Regions from separate parts of the Robertmurraya beringensis genome, predicted to be linked through region 2. Evidence: riboswitches for the same ligand, from Rfam matches in the RefSeq annotation. Region 2 holds a riboswitch; each other region holds the start of a gene.

Region 1 (6,481 bases), on a different contig from region 2:
AAAAATGATCAAACCTATCTAGCATTTTTTGAACATAAAAATCCAACCTGTTTGTTTCGTTTATTTTTCTAATTTCCTCTTGTTCTTGATGATCATTTTTTGAAAAATAGCTGTTTGCTCCTGTTAATGCAGCACCGATAAGGAGCGGGGGAAAAAAGGCTCCCACTACCCCCAACGCCCCTGCTATGCCATAACCTCTCATGGTACGTTTTTCAATTAAAGAATCAAAATCATGCTTTTCAATTAAGATATATGTTACCGCTGAAATAGAGCTTTCTATTTCAGCAATAGTTCTAGACATTTGCCCGCTTATTGACATTAATGCATCCTGCAATCTCTTAAATTCTTTTAACCTGCTTAATCGCAGCATTGATAAAGTACTTAGTTCTTCTTGTTCAAGAAGCTTAGGAAGATAAACAATGACAGCATCTAACCTTTTTTTCTGAGATTGAAGACCATGATAAAGGAAATTAACAAGTTTTTCGTTTCTAATATCTCTATCATCTTCCTCATACTGAATCTGTTTTATCCCCTCTTTTAAAGCAATCAACTGAGCGAATACCTGAAATAAAATAAAATCATTATTCAACCTCGAATAGCTTAAAAACATTTGCTCGGTTTTTACGGAAGGTAACAAAAGACTCTTATTAACCTTATATACATGATAGACAATGCCACTATATGTGCTTTGATCCATGTCAACCAGTATCTTTTCACCAGATAAAAGACAAACCTCCGCCATACAAAACTTAGAAGTTTCATCAACATTTATCATTTTTATATGTTTTACCGAGGAATAGAGATATTCTTTCTCAGGTTCATAATCCAAGCGAGAATGAAAAAACAACGATCTTTCCCCAATACGTAAATGATACGGCATTTCATTTTCTAACAAGATATTCATGGTATCTCCCATTTTAAGCCCATCTTCCACCTTATTTGAGACTTCATTAGGAAATACAAGCATAGCAATCTGGTTGCTATATAAAATCAATTTGTTTTTATCTATGACAATAGAATAATCATGAAGGTCAATTACTTCTTGAATCTGAAATCCTTCTTGTTTGTTAAAAAGGAGTAACTTTCCCTTACTGATCACAACAAAATTTGTGGATTTATATTTTTTCCCTTTGATACTTCCATTTACCTGGATACACTCAAGAAAGTATGTTGATTCACCCATAGATTTAAAATATTTAACAGAATAATCTGCCTGTAATTTGATAATGAGCATATTCTCTTGGTTACCAATTGCTATTATCCTATCTCTTTTATAGATTAAGATACTGTTTTTCTCGAAACTGTTGAGCAACTTTTTTTGTTTTTCATTATAAATATTAAAATGAGTGTGTGTAATGATTACGGATATTTCTTTTTCTTGTTCATAGATATTTCCTACATGAATTGTTTCTATGTCTTGAAATACATCATAGAGCTTCTCGGAATTTTTATAATGAAGGAGTATATCCTTCATTCGGTCTTTGATTGGATAGAACAAATAAAACTCACTGAAAACATCACCATTATGATGGAATATCCCCTGAATTTTTAAAATTAACTTATCTATGATTTCAATCGTTCGTATCCTACTATATGGAATCGTTGTGTTCGTTCCTGTTCCATTGGTGAGAGTAATTCCCTCCACATTAATATCAATTGTAGCCTGAAAGTAAGCTGACGAAAGACCATTCGGTTGCATTAAACTACTAATAAGAGTAATAATGTTACCTGATGTTGCATTTATTCTGTTAGTAGTGGAGTTATGTTCATTTTCAAACTTAATTAAAGCTGTCTTTCCTTCTACAAACTCAAAACTACTCGATGGAACAGAGTTTGAAAACTTTATAAATTCATCTACTTCTAGCAGGAATTCAAATCTTAGACGCTGAGAATTGTTGGCATTTTTTATTCGCATTTGATTTTCTACGATATTAATATTAACTTTGTTTTTATTAATATCGTACTCAATTACTTCTTCGCTTCCGAACATTCCACCCTTATCATGAGCAAATATTCTACCCATGGACGTAACATATAGGCTATGTGGTCCTAACGTTGATATTCCGCTATAATGAAAAACACTTCCTTGTTTTAAAATTACCTTTTCATTCGTCATTAGCTTTTGTTTTACTTTTGCATTTATCATTTTAATTCTCCTTGCCAATTCAGTTAACTTAGTTTTTCGGAGTGTTACAAGAGTATAAATAGATATACAAAAGACATTATTATCCACTTAATGTACGAACTTTTGGTGACTGGCCTTTTCTATCTTAATTATTACTCAAGTTCACAATCTTACTACTAATCCACCCAACAGACCCATCTGCAGTCCTTACCTGAAACCAAATTCGTCCTTCACTATCAGCTTGTTCCTGATTCAGATACTCTAATCTATCCCCTTGCTTTAGCACTGTAAGAATACTGGATGATAGACTCGGTGTTTGACGAAGGTTCGCTTGACCTTCAATTACTACTGCGAATCGTGTGGCAGCCACATTGGTATTCGCTTGGTCAACCGCTTCATCATTCTGGAACAAACCTATTTCAGTGACCTTTTCGACTAATTGATCTTTATTCATATAGCCTGTTACCGTTAGGGCCAGGGTCAATAACACCATAACTGCTTTCATCTTATATACAACAAATGGTCTGACGATTGGTCTAATGGTTTTTAATAAAACCGAGGCAATTTGCGCTTGTATTAAAATCTTATAGAACGCATCTTTCCCATATAATGCTCTATACTGGATTTTCATTTTTCTCAAATGCCAGAATCCTGGTATAAATCCTTCTAATAATTCAGAAAGCGGATTATCAAATTTTAGAACCTCCTCAGCGTATAATGCTATCGTTGCAAAAATGACTGAGCTCTCTATTATTTTTAAGTTCGCTTCCCCTGGATACAGTCGACCTTCTTCTTCACGTTTGCCGATCTTCAGCAAGTAATCAAACACAACTGGCAGGTACTGCTTATCTACATGATGTTTTATGCATAAGTACATATACTTCATAAGAAGGTTGGTAGGTGTGACTCCGCCAATACGTTCCACATCTATGTCATGCACCATCAATGGCAACTGCCTGTATATCTCCGTTATAAATTCGAGCCCTTCCCTTTCGTTACTGTCCGCAATCTTTATGGCTTTTTGAGACAGTGCAGCAAATTTATATAGATGGGCTATGTACAAAACACTTTGATCTTCAGAAACTACAGTTCGACTCATAATTGGATGTTCATTCACATAATGGTAAAAACGATTGGAGACATCTATTGACTGATCTATAGAACGATTCTTCAGCAGCTGATCGAGTCCTTTAGTGGTCTCTTTTACCCACTCCCTCACACGTTCAGCTTCCCTCTCAGTTACACTTAACATATATGTATTTGTTTCTAAATTTACACTTTCAATCTGCAACTGAAATGGTTTCAACTGCTCATTCACCCGTAGAAAAGTGCCTCCGTATAGTGTCATTAATATATGTTTATATCGCTCTTCAAGGTCTTGTAAAAAAGACCTTAGCTGATCTGTGTAGTCGTCCCAGCTTTGAAACACTGTTTGTAGGGAATCCGATATTTTTGATTCATCGTTAGCCCCCATAATCTTCCCTGCAGCTGTCCCCAGGAACGGAACACCTACGAGTATACTAAGAGCCGTAAAGCCCCCTTTTACAAAGCCCTTCGTTTTCTTGGATTCCATGATTTCTTGGAGCAATAGGACATGCTTGGCATTTTGTTCCGTAAAGGATTCGAGCTTTGCTGTGACCTCTTTCACCTCAGAAAGAAGACCATATTTTAGGTAGCCAAATACCTGTCTATCAAACTGATATCTTTGAAATAATTCTCCATGCTCACCTTTAGATAGGTCAGTTAAAACCCTACGGAATTCTGTTTCCATTTCTTCAAATTCAACAATCGATTTGAGTTCATCTACAACTTCTCTAGGCTTCGTTAACTCAAAAAACCGCTTGATTTTTTGATTTCGCTCCTCTTTACTATCTTTGTCTGAATAAGATTCATAGAGTTCATTCAACCGATTATACCTTTTTGAAACAAGATTCCAAATGCGATTAAATTTTTCATCGGTTCGAATCTGCACTAGTGCTTCAATTTCTTCCGCGACTCCAATTGGTAAAGTTCGATACAGTTTGGTTTTTATTTCTTCAATTTGCTGTGTTGGGTTTTGAAAGTTCCTCATGGCATAGGACATGTTCTCTACAACCAATCAAAGAGATCTAAGTAATCAAGTGCATCAGCTGCATCCATGGTGGCAGCAACATCGGAGCTGTCTAATAAAGTACTAAGCGCATCCACTTTATCAAATGGTTCAAACACATTAAGTGAAGAGATATCAGGTAGAGGTGGCTGAATCGAGGTAGTAAACTCAGGATTTCCCATAATCCCTACGGAAGAACTCAAGAGAAGTTCCCCACCACCAGAATATAGGTCTACCCCTCCACTAATATTATTTTTTGTAAATCCTATTACCCCTTCCAAGCTAGTGAAAGTTTCTCCTTCGAAAATATTAGCATGTCCATTAATGACTTCACCGCCGCCTAGATCTATTTTCGTTCCATTACTTACATTTTCAGTTATGTGCGCAATAGTCTCACCATTCCCATCCATAACTATTTCTCCCCCAGCTGCGTCTGGTCTTGTTGAAGCAATGACCGTACCGTTTCCAGTAGCATAATCATGTCCGCCAAAAAAATTAGGTTTTTCATGTATTTTCTCTAAACCATTGCCAATTATCAAATCGTTTTTGTACATAACACCAATAAGCGCTTCCATAAAAACAACTCCTTTATAATAAAAATGACTATCCAAATATAAGGACAGTCAGCTACCGTTTCTATTCAGTGGTAACCCGACTATCCTAGCCCGTTGGACCTTAGATTCGCGGCTTTGCGTCCCTCTCTTTCGATGAGGTTTGCCTTTATCAATTTATTATAATTATTTACCATTTAATAGTAAGTAAATTTTTAAAAAATGTAAATAGTTTTCGATACTTTTCACCCAGGACTATAGTCTAATAACTAAAAAAATGTTGCCTCTCAATCTCACTGTTTTCAACATTTGCACCCTTTTTCAAAAGAATTATCTTTATTTTCCTCCACAAATCATACATTTCAATAGGCATTTTGCTAATCAACTCAAGATTTTGAAGTTAGAACGACGAGCTTTCCATCCTTTATTGTGGTGTTACCCGGGAATACAATTGGTAGCGCGCTTCCTGAAAGGGAAAGCTTGTGGAAAACTTTAATGAAATTGCAAAACAATATGAGCCTATGATTCACAAAATCATTCTGACACTAGGAATCTATAAAAACAGAGAAGAATTCTTTCAAACAGGATTAATTGCTCTTTGGCAGGCTTCGGAACGATATGATCAAGAACGAGGGGCCTTCCCCTCCTTTGCGTATTCCTATATAAAAGGTTATCTCCAAACGGAGATGACGAAAAGAAATAAGTATGAAGAACATTACGTAAGTGTGGATGACGATAGTTGGGAATTAATCCCTGACCTATCTTGTCAGCTACCGTTGCAATGGGAGAATCTAAATTATGAGGAGTTAACAAATAAAGAAAAGAAATGGCTGATGTATACCGTTATCTACGGCTTAACCATTAAAGAGATTGCTACAATTGAAAAGGTTTCCCAATCAGCCGTGAAGCTTTGGCGGTCCGAAGCGAGAAAGAGACTTAGGAACAGGTAACAGGTAGCTGGTCCATCTTCTCCCCTAAAGCTTTGAGATCCAGTATCCAACTACCTTCTACATCCCCACAAGCGGGACAAGCACTTGTCCTGCTTGTGACTATCATCACCATGGCAACAAGTTGGACACTCACCGAAACCAAGTAACAGCTCCCAAACCCTTCTACCGTATGGGTTAACGAACTTGTTCCCTTGATTCACAAATCTGCCTTGGAAGAAATCCTTACAATAAGTATATAAACCTAGTTCTTTTTACTTATAATGATAACCAAAGGGGTACTCATTAAGTGATAAAAGGAGGGTAAAATCGTAAGGGGGGCGTTGTGATCTGTTTTATTATTTGGAGCCGAGGAGCTGAAGTAACTTGTTGTTATTAGAATGCTATATTATTAATCAAAAAACTTTGTACATGCAGGGATTTTATGATCGAAACGGAAAGCGATGTACCCTTGTAAGAGAACTCGATAAGACTTTCACCGTTGATAGATCACCCCTTCATATCCTAGAAGATAGTATTAAATGTATTGGCTATGACCTTAAAGGCGCGATGGCTTCTGCTAAATGGATTCTAGGAGAGATCCATATGCCACCTGTCATGATCAACCCGATTCAAAGTATTTGCGTATTCTCTGACAAGTCAGCCAAGAATGAAGATACCATTTGGTTTAATCCTGTACATATCGTTCGTACCATTAGTTACAAGAAAAAAACATACATAGAATTTTCAAACGGAATCACGCTCATTCTCCATTGCTCAGTTTCTTCCT
Region 2 (6,481 bases):
GGCTTTTTATCGATTGAAGGGTTTGAAGATACGAGGCTTAGTCAAATTAATTAATCAAAATATAGAAAAAGGGGCTATTTGTCCACCCCACGCGGACAAAATAGCCAAAAGTGTCCACGGAGGGTGACAGACACCACCTGTGGACAAAAAAGCAAAAGTGTCCACGGAGGGTGACAGACACCGCCCGTGGACAAAAAAGCAAAAGTGTCCACGAAGGGTGACAGACACCCATTTTTGACACCCATTTTTTTTACCGATTTTTATTTTAGGGTTTCTTTTGCGGCGCGTTCTCCTGATTCGATGGCACCTTCCATGTAGAGGCGCCATTCATTTGCTGTTTCTGTTCCCGCCCAATGGAGAGGTCCAACCGGCTCTGTTAATGCAGCCCCGTATTCAGTGATCACTCCGGTTGCAAAGTGGGCAGCATAGCCTCCTCTTGACCAAGGATCTTCTGACCAATCTTTCTCATACAGGGCAATCGGGTCGAGGGCCTTGTTTCCAAATAGGAGACCAAGGCATGCTACTATTTCCTTTTTTCTCTCTAGTGGAGGTAGTTGACCTATCCTTCTTGCGTATTTACCACCTATCAATGCGGTTAGAACTCCCTGTGGTTGGCCAGGAGTGGAACTATCCATGGTGGCTCGAATGGGTCCGTAATCATTGTAGGAGTTACCCGATAAGCCTTGGTCTCTCCAGAAAGGTGTGGCGTATACGATGACGGATTTAATGATCGATCCCTGTCCAACACGCTGACAAAGCTGCTCGCGCAAAGCAGGTAATGGAGGGTCGTACTGTATTCTTGCACTAAAAGTAGGAGGTAAGGCAACAATCACTTTTCTACTCTTCCAAACGTTAGAATCGGTATGAACGGTTACACGATTTCCTCCCCAGACGATCTTTCTTACAGGTTGGTTCATGAAGATCTGCTCGTGCATAGCCTCAGCCATGAGACGAGGCAAGGTTTGGGCACCATTTGTTATCCACTCATCTTCCCCCGTCAAGATCTTTTCAAGACCACCCGCAGACTGAATGAACCACAGGATATCTAAAAAGGATAATTCATTAAGTTCGAGTGAAGCGAGCTCTCCGCAGAAAATTTTAAAGAATGATTTTCCCAACTTAGAAAACATTTGCCCTTCTATCCAATTGTCGATCGTAATACTGTCACATTTGTGCGAAATACATGATTGCCGTACCCCTTCCTTGGTTAGGAGCTTCGTGAATTCCTGGATTTTCCTTTGAGTAAGTAATAAATCCAGCCTTCCATGAGGGGAAAGAGGAGGGAATTTATTCATACCGAGCATTCGCTTATTATGCAAATCAAATATGGTTTTTCCTTCGTTATAGGAAGGGATGGTTTTAATTTGGAAATATTTTAACAATGCTTGTATCCGAGGTTGAAAAGGAGAAACCCACTGGGCACCAAGGTCAATCGTCGAATCTTCATGGGTAATCGTTAATACACGACCTCCAACACGGCTTTGAGCTTCTAAAATAGCAAAGCTTTTTCCATGTTTCCTTAACTCCCATCCAGCAGCAAGACCAGATAGTCCAGCTCCCACAATTACTACATCTACATGATTTAGCACGATGAGTGCCTCCCGTAAAAGATTTAGCTGCTGAAAACAAAAGATTTAGACATCGTGAATGTATTTTCCCTCTGTTCCTAAAGAAACATGTACATTTTAATGAATATGTGTTCAAATGAAATGTACTTTACATATTGGCTTAATAAAAAGAATACGTTCGGTAAAATTAGTATTGTAAAGAAATTTTGAAAAGAGGCTGTTTTATGGATTTTACAGATTTCACCTTAAGTGAAGAAATATTGAGTACGTTAGCGAGCCTACAATATCAACATCCAACTGAAGTTCAAAGAAAAGTTATTCCGCTTGTCATAGAGGAGCGAGACGTGATCGTAAAGTCACGCACAGGAAGTGGAAAAACAGCATCCTTTGCTATTCCGATTTGTGAAATGATTGATTGGACAGAAAATAAACCGCAAGCTCTCGTGCTTACTCCTACTAGAGAGTTAGCTGTACAGATCAAAGAAGATTTTATAAATATCGGCCGGTTAAAACGAATCAATGCCGTAGAAGTATACGGAAAGCAATCCTTTATGTATCAAAAAACGAAGCTTAAGCAAAAGACTCATGTCGTTGTAGGGACACCAGGTCGACTGCTGGATCATATTCAAAAAGGCACCCTTCTACTCGATCAAGTTCGTTTCCTTGTCATTGATGAGGCGGACGAAATGCTAAATATGGGCTTTATCGAGCAAGTAGAGGCCATTATACAGGCGGTTCCAGACAAAAGAATCACTATGCTCTTTTCAGCCACTCTTCCAGATACCGTAAAAAAACTAGCCCAAAACTATTTGCAAGGACCTGTCGAGGTGGAGATTGAACCTTCAAGCAATTCAACTGGATTAATTGAGCATTCCTTATATTGGGTGGAGGAACAGGAAAAGCTGCAATTATTGCAAAACGTAACGATTATCGAAAACCCGGATAGCTGTATCATTTTTTGCCGGACAAAGGACCGTGTGGATATGGTTGTCGATCATTTAACAGAACTTGGATATGATTGCGATAAAATTCATGGTGGAATGATTCAGGAAGATCGTCTAGATGTGATGAGTGAATTTAAACGGGGAGAGTTTCGCTACCTGATCGCAACCGATGTGGCCGCCCGCGGGATTGATATCGAAAATATTTCACTCGTAGTGAACTTTGATATTCCATACGAAAAAGAAAGCTATGTGCATCGTACAGGAAGAACCGGCCGGGCGGGAATGAAAGGCAAGGCTACAACTTTTGTTACAGAAAGAGAAAGACGACTGTTAGAAGAAATAGAGCAGCTTATTGGTTTTCACATTCCACAGAAGGAGAAACCTGCTTCGGGGCAGGTGGAGAGATTACGATCTGCCTTTGAGGAGAAGATTGGTTCAGAGCCGGAGATTAAGCAACTAAAAAGTGAAGAACTCAATAAGGATATCACCAAACTCTATTTTAATGGCGGAAAGAAAAAGAAACTGCGCCCCGTGGATTTTGTCGGAACCATTTGTAAAATTGAGGGTATTTCTGCACAGGATATCGGAATTATCACGATTCTTGACACGGCCTCTTATGTAGAAATCCTAAATGGCAAAGGGCCACAGGTGTTGTCCGAAATGAAACATACCACGGTAAAAGGGAAACAATTAAAGGTTCATATAGCCAGAAAATAAGCACTTCCTAAGGGGTGCTTTTTTAATTGACAAAAAAAGAACGAAACCAATTGACAGAATCTTACTCATGATTTAATATTATCATTATCAATAATGATAATAAAAACAAGGGGGATTTACTATGATTAGCAATGCAGTGATCTTGAGCATGGTAGCAGTTATCATATTTTCCATTCTTCTATTTGTGAGTGCCATTCTGATGACAAAAAAACAGGTAGGCATTTCTCTGAAGCCGTTAATAATAGGGAGCATTGGGTTTGTTATTATCACTCAAGTATTAGAGAAACTTCTTCATGTTCTCGTCATAACCAGTTTTCCAAACTATGCGGACCATCCATGGTTATTTGGATTATATGGCGGTTTAGCTGCAGGGATTTTCGAGGAATTGGGACGGTGTATCTTATTTATCTGGCTGTTAAAAAAATATCAGGATTACAGGGGTGGCCTGTCTTTCGGGGTAGGCTGGGGTGGCATTGAAGCCGTAGTTATTGCCCTTTCAACGGTGGTACCATTTCTTCTATTTGCAACGATGATCAATGCAGGTACATTTGATTCATCTATAGGAGCCAGTCTTCCAAGTGATCAGGCAGCAACCATTAAAGAGACGTTATTAAATCAAGGAATCTCTCACTACTTATGGGCAATACCAGAGCGTTTCTTTGCTCTCTTTATGCAAATCGCTTTCACTTTACTTGTTTTACTAGCGGTCATTAAAAAGAAGTTTCAATACGTACTGCTTGCTATAATTGCTCATGCGGCGATTGATTTTCCTTTAGCCTTCTTCCAAACTGGATACATTAAGAGCTTATGGATCATTGAGTTATACATTGCCTTCATCGGAGTTCTATCTTTCTTCATTATAAAAAGATTAAGAAAATTGCTGATTGGGTAAAAATACCTGAGGCAAAAGTCGGTTTTGATAAAGTATAATAAAAGATGACTGTTTTCGTACAGTTAGTTGCTTTGGAAAAATCCCAAATGCCGGATTTTTCCCCGCATAACGCTGGGTTTTTTGGTCTATTTGGAGAGTAGCTCTTTTCTAAGGATGAAATTATTCTGATTAGCTGTTGAAACATAGAGTTAATTTCCTGAAAAGTGTGTATATAGCAACAATGTTTTAGAAAAGAGCCTAAAAGAAAAACTGTAAAAGGCAAACTTTACCGAAAGGGAAGGACGCAAAGCCGTGAGCCTAATCGCTTATCATGCGAATGGTCGTCAGGTTGCCAGGTCTCATTTTGTGAGCCTCGGCTTGCAGAATGGGGGAACGTAAAATGAAAAAGCTTGTTGTATCTATGATTATGGTGTTGCTTTTTTCAATGGGAGGCTTTGGATCAAACATGAGTGCTTCTACGGTAGATCGCTCCACATGGCTTTGGAATCCGTGGGACATTGTGAGCAATGAAACAGGAACCTTAAGCTTTCTTGAACAAAAGCAAATCAACAAAGTGTATGTACAAATTGACCGTGATATCCCTATGAATGTATATCGTAGCTTTATTACGAAGGCATCCGTAAAAGGAATAAAAGTATATGCTCTAGACGGAGCACCAAGCTGGGTAGCTCCAAAAGGATATCGAAATCAAGATGCGTTAATGAATTGGTTGAAAACCTATCAAGCAGGATCAACCGCTTCGCAAAAATTTACAGGCATTCATTTAGATGTAGAGCCTTACTTATATAGCGGTTGGAATACGAATAGAGCGGCAACTGTCAAAAGCTTTCAAGAGTTAATCACAAAAGCGAATACCTCTGCTGCAGGTTTAAAACTGCCACTTGAAGCCGACCTGCCATTCTGGTTTGATGAAGTGTCTTATAACAATACGTATGGCAAAGGAAATCTAGCAGAGTGGGTTATTACAAAAACGAATAGTGTAACAATTATGGCCTACCGTGACAGTGCTCCTGCCATCATTGAAATTGTAAAAAATGAAGTAGCCTTTGCTGGCAAACACCATAAGGCATTAGTCATCGGTGTAGAAACAGGGGCAACAGACGAAGGCGATATGATTTCCTTTTTTGAAGAAGGGGAAGCCTACATGAACGAACAGCTGGCTTCCGTTGCCTCACATTACGGAACAAGCCCTGGGTATAAGGGAATGGCTATCCACCATGTGGGAAGCTGGAAAACCATGAAACCATAACGAAAGAAAGCTAGCAGGTACAGAAACCTGCTAGCTTTCTTACTTAATATAAGAACGTAATTGTTGCAGTTTTGCTTTTCCTAAGTGCCCCTCTAAGGTTGTTAAAGCACTTTCTACTACAAATTGCCTCTGATTATTAGGTTGCAAAAGTTCTTCTAGAATAAAATCAAGTAGCTCAATATATTTCACAGAGTCGGGCATATTCATGCTTTCTTTTTTCAATGACATAATTTCTAGAGTCAGCTTTTCTTGATAAGATTTATCTTTTTTATGACAAGTTGGAGACCAATCATCCAACAGTTCTGGTGAAAGAAGTTGCTCACCGGTTTCCCCGACATTCTTCATTAACGCCACAAGTCGATTGACACTATATCTGACTACTCGCTCAGGATTACTCTTTAAGCTATTCGCCATTCTCTCGTACTTAAGGTTATGGTGGAAAATAGCTGTAAACATAATGGCAGCATCCAGAAGATAAGGCTTCTTGCTCTCTCCAAAAATTTCATCAAAGCGTTCGTATACCCAACGTAACATTCGTAACTGAAAATCACTAATAAACTTTTTTAACTCAGAATCATTTAAAAATAGTACTTCTTCGTATAAAGGAATCAGTTTACTCGCTCGATTCGTCTTCACTTGCAGCTCCATTTGCTTAATGAACACTTCAATATCTGACGGGTCTTTTCCAATTAAGAGTTCGTTTCTTTCGTGCTCAAACTTTTTTTGTATCACTCGGAAAATGGCCATAAGTAGTTCGTTCTTGGAAGAAAAGTAATTATAAAAGGTTCCTTTAGAAATACTACTATAATCCAAAATGTCTTGAATGGAGGTTGCTTGAAATCCCTTTTCTACAAAAAGCTGATGTGCTGTATCGATAACATGTTGCTTCCTATCTTTCATCGTATCACCTGAATTCATATTTGGACTCACTGTATAAAAGTATAGTAACTTATTTTTCTGAAGGTTACAAACCCATTATTTAGCTGTGTTTTTCCATTGCATTTTTTGTACTGAGGGTATAATATATGTTAAGTATATAACTGAAGTACATTTTATTGGACTTATAGTATAGGGGGAACATACATGGCTGAAAAACAAGATAAACGGCCGC
Region 3 (6,481 bases), on a different contig from region 2:
ACAACAAGGAGGTATTTTTTATGAAAAACATTCTAAAAAAACTACTTGTTCTCTCTACTCTATCGTTCACATTGGTTGGGTTCGAAACTACTTCGAGCGCAGCTGAACAAACTCTTTCAGTGAAAAGTGGAGAAACATCTTGGAAAGTAGTAAGCAAAACGGATAACTCTGCTCTAGAATTAATAAAAGAGAATCATGATAAATTTCCAACATTATATGAAAAGGAAATTGATGTTACAGATCAGGAAAAGGAATTGATGGCCCGACTCGTAAGCGCGGAAGCAAAAGGAGAGCCGTACGAAGGGAAAGTGGCTGTGGCAGAAGTTATTATTAACCGAGTAGAGCATGAAGAATTCCCTGACACAGTAAAAGAAGTTGTATATGAGCAGGTATCTGGTACGTATGCATTTTCTCCTGTTCAAAATGGAGAGATTAACAAGCCAGCGGATGTGGAATCAGTGGAAGCGGTAGAAGAGGCTCTAGTTGACAAAGAGAATGATTCAGAGGCTATATATTTTTATAATCCGGAAATCGCAACGGACACATGGATTTTATCAAGACAAGTGATAGAAACAATTGGAAACCATCGATTTGCGATTTAAAAACCAGGGAAAAACCCTGGTTTTTCTATTGAATAATGTATTGCTTTAATGCTTGTTGTAAAGTTCCTAATGTTTTTGTCTTCATAAAGAAGGAGGAAATATCTAAATGAATCATCTTTTTAACCACTTCGGCACGTAAACCAGTAATAATCGAATGGCAACCCATCATGGAAGTACCATCGATGATTTTCATGAGATGATCGATCACGTCGGGTTCCATATTGCCAATTCCTGATAAATCAATAATTAACGTTTGAATTCGTAGTCTTCCAATTTCTGTGAGAACCTTTTCTTCAAGTATGGCCGTTCGGAAGGAGTCTACGGTCCCAATTAAAGGCAAAATACATACAGAAGAAGTGATTGGAATAATAGGTACTGATAGATTTTCAACTAGTTGTCTTTGTGCAACAATTAGGGCATCTTTGTAATTTGAATAACTGATAAAGAAAGTATTCAAAAACTGGTCGACACGGTTATTAATTTGTAGCTCGAGATGAAAGAAGTCATCCAAATCATATTTGTTGGAAAGATTGTTAAACGATTGAATAAATCTCCAAAGTGTACGCCTTATCGCTTGAACCCACTCCAGTTTGAAGGATAATTCAATTGAATGGGTTGCCCAGACAATTCCCTCCTGCTTGGCAAAAGCTTTCAGTGCATCTTCATTACCATCAATAATGTCAATGACCAGCTTTTGAGCATTCGAGACTAAGTTGATATTACCGATCCTTAGTATTTCATCGATCCGATCTTTTACATTTACAGCCTCTAGAAGAAGTGAGTTCTTAAATTTATCTTTATTTTCTTCAATAAAGTATTTTAAGTCAAAAGAAGCTTGATATGTAAGTTCCATAAGATGTTCCCCCTTTTACATTTCCCCAAGAACTGATACCCGTAAAATGTATTTGATAAACATGTTTTTACAATAAATATTAATTATATATTTAATGAGGAAAAAGAACGATTTTTTAATTAAAAAAAACAGTGACTTTTATCATAGTTATCGACTATTTTCGACAAATCTTCTATAATATGTTTGCTAAAATATAAAATAAAATTGAAAAAGGCAAACTCATTGAAAGGTGGGGACGCAAAGCTACAGGTCTAAGGTTCAAAAGGAACTAGGATGGCTGAGTTGCCAAGGGAATAATCGGAAGACCTATATCCCTTTTGGTATAGGTCTTTTCTGTATTTCTTTAAATTTATTGGCCATACACCTTTAACATTACAATAGAAATATAACAGAAGAGAAGAAGGTCATGTCATGAGCAACCAAAAATTCGATTTATTGGAGAAAGTGTTTCATACAAGTAATGATTACTTAATTGTAAAAGATGTTAATGGAAGATGGATCGAAGCAAATAAAAAGACCCTGCAATTATTTGATATTGAGGAAGGGGCATATAAGGGAAAAACGGATGAACAACTTGCACAGAAATACAAAAAGTTTGAGAACTATGGTCCTATTTGTGTTCATTCAGACAATCAAGCGTGGGTAAGTAAAACAGAATTTCAATTAAAAGAATCGTTTCGTATGGATGGGAATGACTATACATTTCATGTTAGAAAGATTCCACTTTATGATGAGAACGGTTATGCAGATAGTTTAGTCGTAGTAGGTAGAAATATTACGGAGCAAGAAAAATACCAAGCCATTAGTGATAAACAGTATAAAGCCTTACAAATGATTGCGTCAGGTGAACCATTAATTGATGTTTTTCGAAATATTGTGAATGCTGTGGAGGTACTATCTAGTAACAGTATTTGCTCGATAATGTTTTATGAAGAGAGTGAGAATTGGTTACGTAACGGATATTCACATAGCTTTCCAGATGGATTTTTAAAGAAAATCGACCGGTTTCCAGTTGGTTTGAACTATGCATCTTGTGGACATGCTGCTTTCACGAAAGAGATAGCAATTGTCTCGGATATTGAAACTGACCCATCTTGGTCTAATTGGAAAACGATCCCTTTGAGCTATCAATTGCATTCTTGTTGGTCGATTCCCATTCTGTCGTCAAAAGGAGAATTATTCGGTACATTTGCGATCTATCATCCTGAAGTAAGAAAACCAAAGTCGTATGAAATCGAATTACTTAAAGTATTTAGTTATTTAACTGGATTAGCGATTGAAAGGGATAATCAGGTAAAAGAAATCCAATACTTGGCATCTCATGACACATTAACAAATCTCCCGAATATCCGATTTTTAAAGGATGTTATTGATCGTTTAATTAGTAGACAAGATGAGTTTGCGATTTTGTTTATTGATTTAGACCGATTTAAGCCTATTAATGATACCTTCGGACACGCGGTAGGAGATCAGGTGTTAAGTGAAGTAGCAAGGCGGATAAACTCAAATATCCCGAAGAAAGGGATCGTCACCCGTATGGGTGGTGATGAATTTGTCATCCTTTTAAGAAAAATGAAAATTGAGAAACAACCAAAAGCAGTGGCAGAAAAAATATTACAAGAAATAAAAGAACCGATAATAATAAATGACAGAGAGTTTTACGTATCAGCTAGTATTGGGATCAGTATGTACCCATTTCATGGTCATACAGGGGACATATTAATTAGAAATGCAGATGTTGCGATGTATAGTGTAAAAGGCGAGGATGGACAATCCATCCAAATGTTCAATGATTCCCTCACGAAGCACGGTACAGAATTATTTATGTTACAAGGAGAACTTCGTGAAGCAATCAAGCAAGAGCAATTTTTTATACAATATCAACCGAAAATTCAATTGGCAACAGGTAAATTTACTGGTCTAGAAGCACTCATCAGATGGAAGCATCCACTGAAGGGGAACATCAGTCCTGACACATTTATCCCATTAGCAGAGGAAAGTGGATTTATTGATGCGTTAGGAGAATGGGTTCTCCGGGAAGTATGTTTACAGGTAAAGAAGTGGAGGGAGACAAACCTAGCACATTTACCTGTTGCAGTAAATGTGTCTGTGAGACAATTTGTTTTAAATGATATCCCCAGTTTAGTGGAAGATATTCTAGCAGAATATGATCTACCATCCGAATCAATTGAGATTGAAATTACAGAAAGTGTGTTAAGTAAGCATGAATATTTAATTCAAAATGCAGTTAGCAAGCTTCAAGAAATTGGAGTGAAAGTGTCAATTGATGATTTTGGGACAGGATATGCTTCAATGACGTATTTAAAACAATTTCGTGCAAATAAAATCAAAATTGATCGTTCTTTTATCAGCTCTCTTCCACATGATGTAAATGAAGCAGCCATCGTTTCTGCGGTTATTACATTAGCGCGTGATTTACATATGGATGTTATTGCAGAGGGCATTGAGACGAAGGAACAACTCGACTTTTTATTAGAAAAAGGCTGTTCTGAAGGCCAAGGGTACTATTTCAGTCGTCCGGTATCTTCAAATGAAATCGAGGAACTATTTGAAAGAGTAAATAAATTTAAAAGGGAGTGAAAACTTTGAAAGTTGGATTGATCGGCTTAGGAAATATGGGTTTACCGATGGCTGAAAATCTTTTGAAAAATGGCTATGAATTAGTAGTATACAATCGGACGAAAAGTAAATGCCATGACCTAACCACAAAAGGAGCCATTATAGCTAACACTCCTGCTGAAGCAGCAAGACAAACGAATATCGTACTTACTATTCTTTCTGACGATACAGCATTGGAGAACGTTGTGTTTGGTGAGGAAGGAATACTTGCGGGGTTACAACCAGGAGGCATTCATGTGTCTATCAGTACCATCAGTGTGTACTTGGCAAAAAAACTAACGGTTGACCATGAAAATGCCAGTCAACATTTTATTTCTTCCACCGTTTTAGGTCGTCCTGAGGCAGCGGCAGCAGCTGCTTTACGCTTTATAGTTGCAGGTCCAGAAGAGGCAAGGAAGAAAGTAAAACCCATCCTTCAATCGTTAGGGCAAGATGTTTTTATTGTTGGTGAACAAGGGTATTTATCAAATGTGGCTAAACTAGGAAACAACTTCTTACTTGTTTCCATGCTAGAGTCCTTATCAGAGATCTTGGTTATGGTAGAGAAACATGGAGTTGAACCAAAGCAGTTTTTAGAAATTATTAATTCTCTGTTTGCATCTCCAGTTTATAATACTTATGGAAAAATGATGACAAATGAACAGTTTGATCCTGCTGGCTTTAAGCTAAAGCTAGGATTAAAGGATGTGAACCTAATGATTGATGCAGCGAATGAGGTATCCACCCTGTTGCCAATTGCTAATCTCGCGCAATCTCACTACAGTTATGCGATCGAAAAAGGCTGGGGAGATTTAGATTGGTCAGCGATCATGAAGGTACTAAAGGAGATCAATTAAGTAGAGTCAATAGGCTCTACTTTTAATTTGTGGAGGAAAATAAGAGTCGGGGTTAGGCAAAATTTTGACCAAAAAGCTTGTCATCATTTAGAAATATACCTGTAATATCCCTCGAATCAAGAAAAAAATGAAGAGACATTGCTGGAAATTTGATCCTTTTCAAAGCTTATGAACCGTTGATGCTATTGCTATTGGGAAAATTAACTAATTGAAGGGAAATTTTGGTTCATGAAACGGTATGTTACATCTGGTAATCTACTAGTTGTTCGAGAAAACAGCAATTGGAGGTACAAACTATGAAAATGGTAAAAAAATTACTAGTGATCTCAACTCTATCATTTACATTGGTTGGATTCGGATCAGCAGCAGGTGCTGCAACTCAATCACATGTAGTACAAAAAGGAGATACGTTCTGGAATATCGGGTCAAAGTATGGTGTATCTGTACTAAATTTAATGAAGCAAAATAACAAAACGACATCACTATTATATCCAGGTGAAAAGCTAGTGATTCCTGCAACTAATTTGTCAGCAGCTGATAAGGATTTATTAGCGAGACTAGTAAGTGCGGAAGCTAAAGGGGAGTCTTACGCAGGGAAAGTAGCTGTTGCGACAGTGATTTTAAATCGTCTGAATCACCCAGATTTTCCTAATACAGTAAGTGAAGTCATTTATCAAATCGACCAAGGTTATTATGCATTTACACCTGTTAAAAATGGAACTATTAACCAGGCAGCAGATGAAGAATCAAAGCGTGCAGTTGACGAGGCGCTAGCGTTCCAAGGGCAAGGACAAGGTTCATTATACTTTTACAATCCACAAACAGCCGCAAGCGACTGGGTGTTCTCTCGTGAAACCACGATTACAATTGGAAACCATAGATTTGCGAAATAAATAATAGCAAGAGGGAATGTCCCTCTTGCATACATAACATTTCTACCCATAAATAGCCATTTGATCTCATCATTCGCTGTATTATGTAAAAGATAACGTATTGTGTTCAAATAAATAAGGCAGGAACTAATTCCTGCCTTATGGTGTTACTTTTGTTTTTTCTGTTGGGCCTTCATTTTATTACTTGTTAACTCAGCTGCGTATTCCTCTTGTGACATTCCTCGTTTTGCGCTTTCAGACTCAATCTTTCTAGTCTTGTTATCATTACGATTTGGCATAGTAACACCTCCCTTTAAACAAAGATATTTTGTACAAAGTTTACACTTCTATTCAAAGGAGAATACGTATGAAAAAAATAAGTAAACTAAAACCGTATTGCCAAACAAAGATAAGGAAGGTGAGACAAGATGGCGAAAAATAAAAACAATCAATTTAAGAATAATAAAAATGCTTTACCTAAAGCGGATGTAGAATTTTCGTCTGAAAATGGGTTAGAAAGAAAAGCGTTGAAGGCATTGAAGAAAGTAAATAAGTAAAAATGGAAAAGTCGAATTCCGTTATTTTAGGGAATTCGACTTTTCCAATTAGTAGAGACTCATCCAACTATTTCTTATAAACTATAAGAAATAGCATCAGGAGGAGTTTTCATGTTTGAAG

The links. Region 2 has a riboswitch for cyclic di-GMP ahead of ACFFHF_RS20530 (amidase). Riboswitches for the same ligand answer to the same signal wherever they lie in the genome.
Region 1: it holds a riboswitch for cyclic di-GMP, as region 2 does, so the genes downstream of both, ACFFHF_RS09955 (hypothetical protein) here and ACFFHF_RS20530 (amidase) in region 2, are expected to answer to the same signal.
Region 3: it holds a riboswitch for cyclic di-GMP, as region 2 does, so the genes downstream of both, ACFFHF_RS13300 (EAL domain-containing protein) here and ACFFHF_RS20530 (amidase) in region 2, are expected to answer to the same signal.

What each region holds. Positions count from the first base shown of each region.
Region 1 is NZ_JBHLUU010000028.1:28,879-35,359, forward strand. Features, by position in the region: gene ACFFHF_RS09945 (hypothetical protein) at 1-2,146, opposite strand, end outside; gene ACFFHF_RS09950 (SH3 domain-containing protein) at 2,271-4,208, opposite strand; gene ACFFHF_RS09955 (hypothetical protein) at 4,214-4,789, opposite strand; cyclic di-GMP riboswitch class I at 4,857-4,943, opposite strand; gene ACFFHF_RS09960 (sigma-70 family RNA polymerase sigma factor) at 5,248-5,715, shown strand; gene ACFFHF_RS09965 (competence protein ComK) at 6,079-6,481, shown strand, end outside.
Region 2 is NZ_JBHLUU010000123.1:20,899-27,379, forward strand. Features, by position in the region: gene ACFFHF_RS20510 (GGDEF domain-containing protein) at 1-54, shown strand, start outside; gene ACFFHF_RS20515 (flavin monoamine oxidase family protein) at 261-1,589, opposite strand; gene ACFFHF_RS20520 (DEAD/DEAH box helicase) at 1,793-3,229, shown strand; gene ACFFHF_RS20525 (YhfC family intramembrane metalloprotease) at 3,351-4,121, shown strand; cyclic di-GMP riboswitch class I at 4,369-4,457, shown strand; gene ACFFHF_RS20530 (amidase) at 4,501-5,370, shown strand; gene ACFFHF_RS20535 (TetR/AcrR family transcriptional regulator) at 5,410-6,270, opposite strand; gene ACFFHF_RS20540 (DHA2 family efflux MFS transporter permease subunit) at 6,454-6,481, shown strand, end outside.
Region 3 is NZ_JBHLUU010000096.1:296-6,776, forward strand. Features, by position in the region: gene ACFFHF_RS13290 (cell wall hydrolase) at 21-602, shown strand; gene ACFFHF_RS13295 (STAS domain-containing protein) at 628-1,455, opposite strand; cyclic di-GMP riboswitch class I at 1,658-1,745, shown strand; gene ACFFHF_RS13300 (EAL domain-containing protein) at 1,867-4,056, shown strand; gene ACFFHF_RS13305 (NAD(P)-binding domain-containing protein) at 4,062-4,931, shown strand; gene ACFFHF_RS13310 (cell wall hydrolase) at 5,228-5,824, shown strand; gene ACFFHF_RS13315 (hypothetical protein) at 5,971-6,102, opposite strand; gene ACFFHF_RS13320 (hypothetical protein) at 6,232-6,360, shown strand; gene ACFFHF_RS13325 (LysE family transporter) at 6,472-6,481, shown strand, end outside.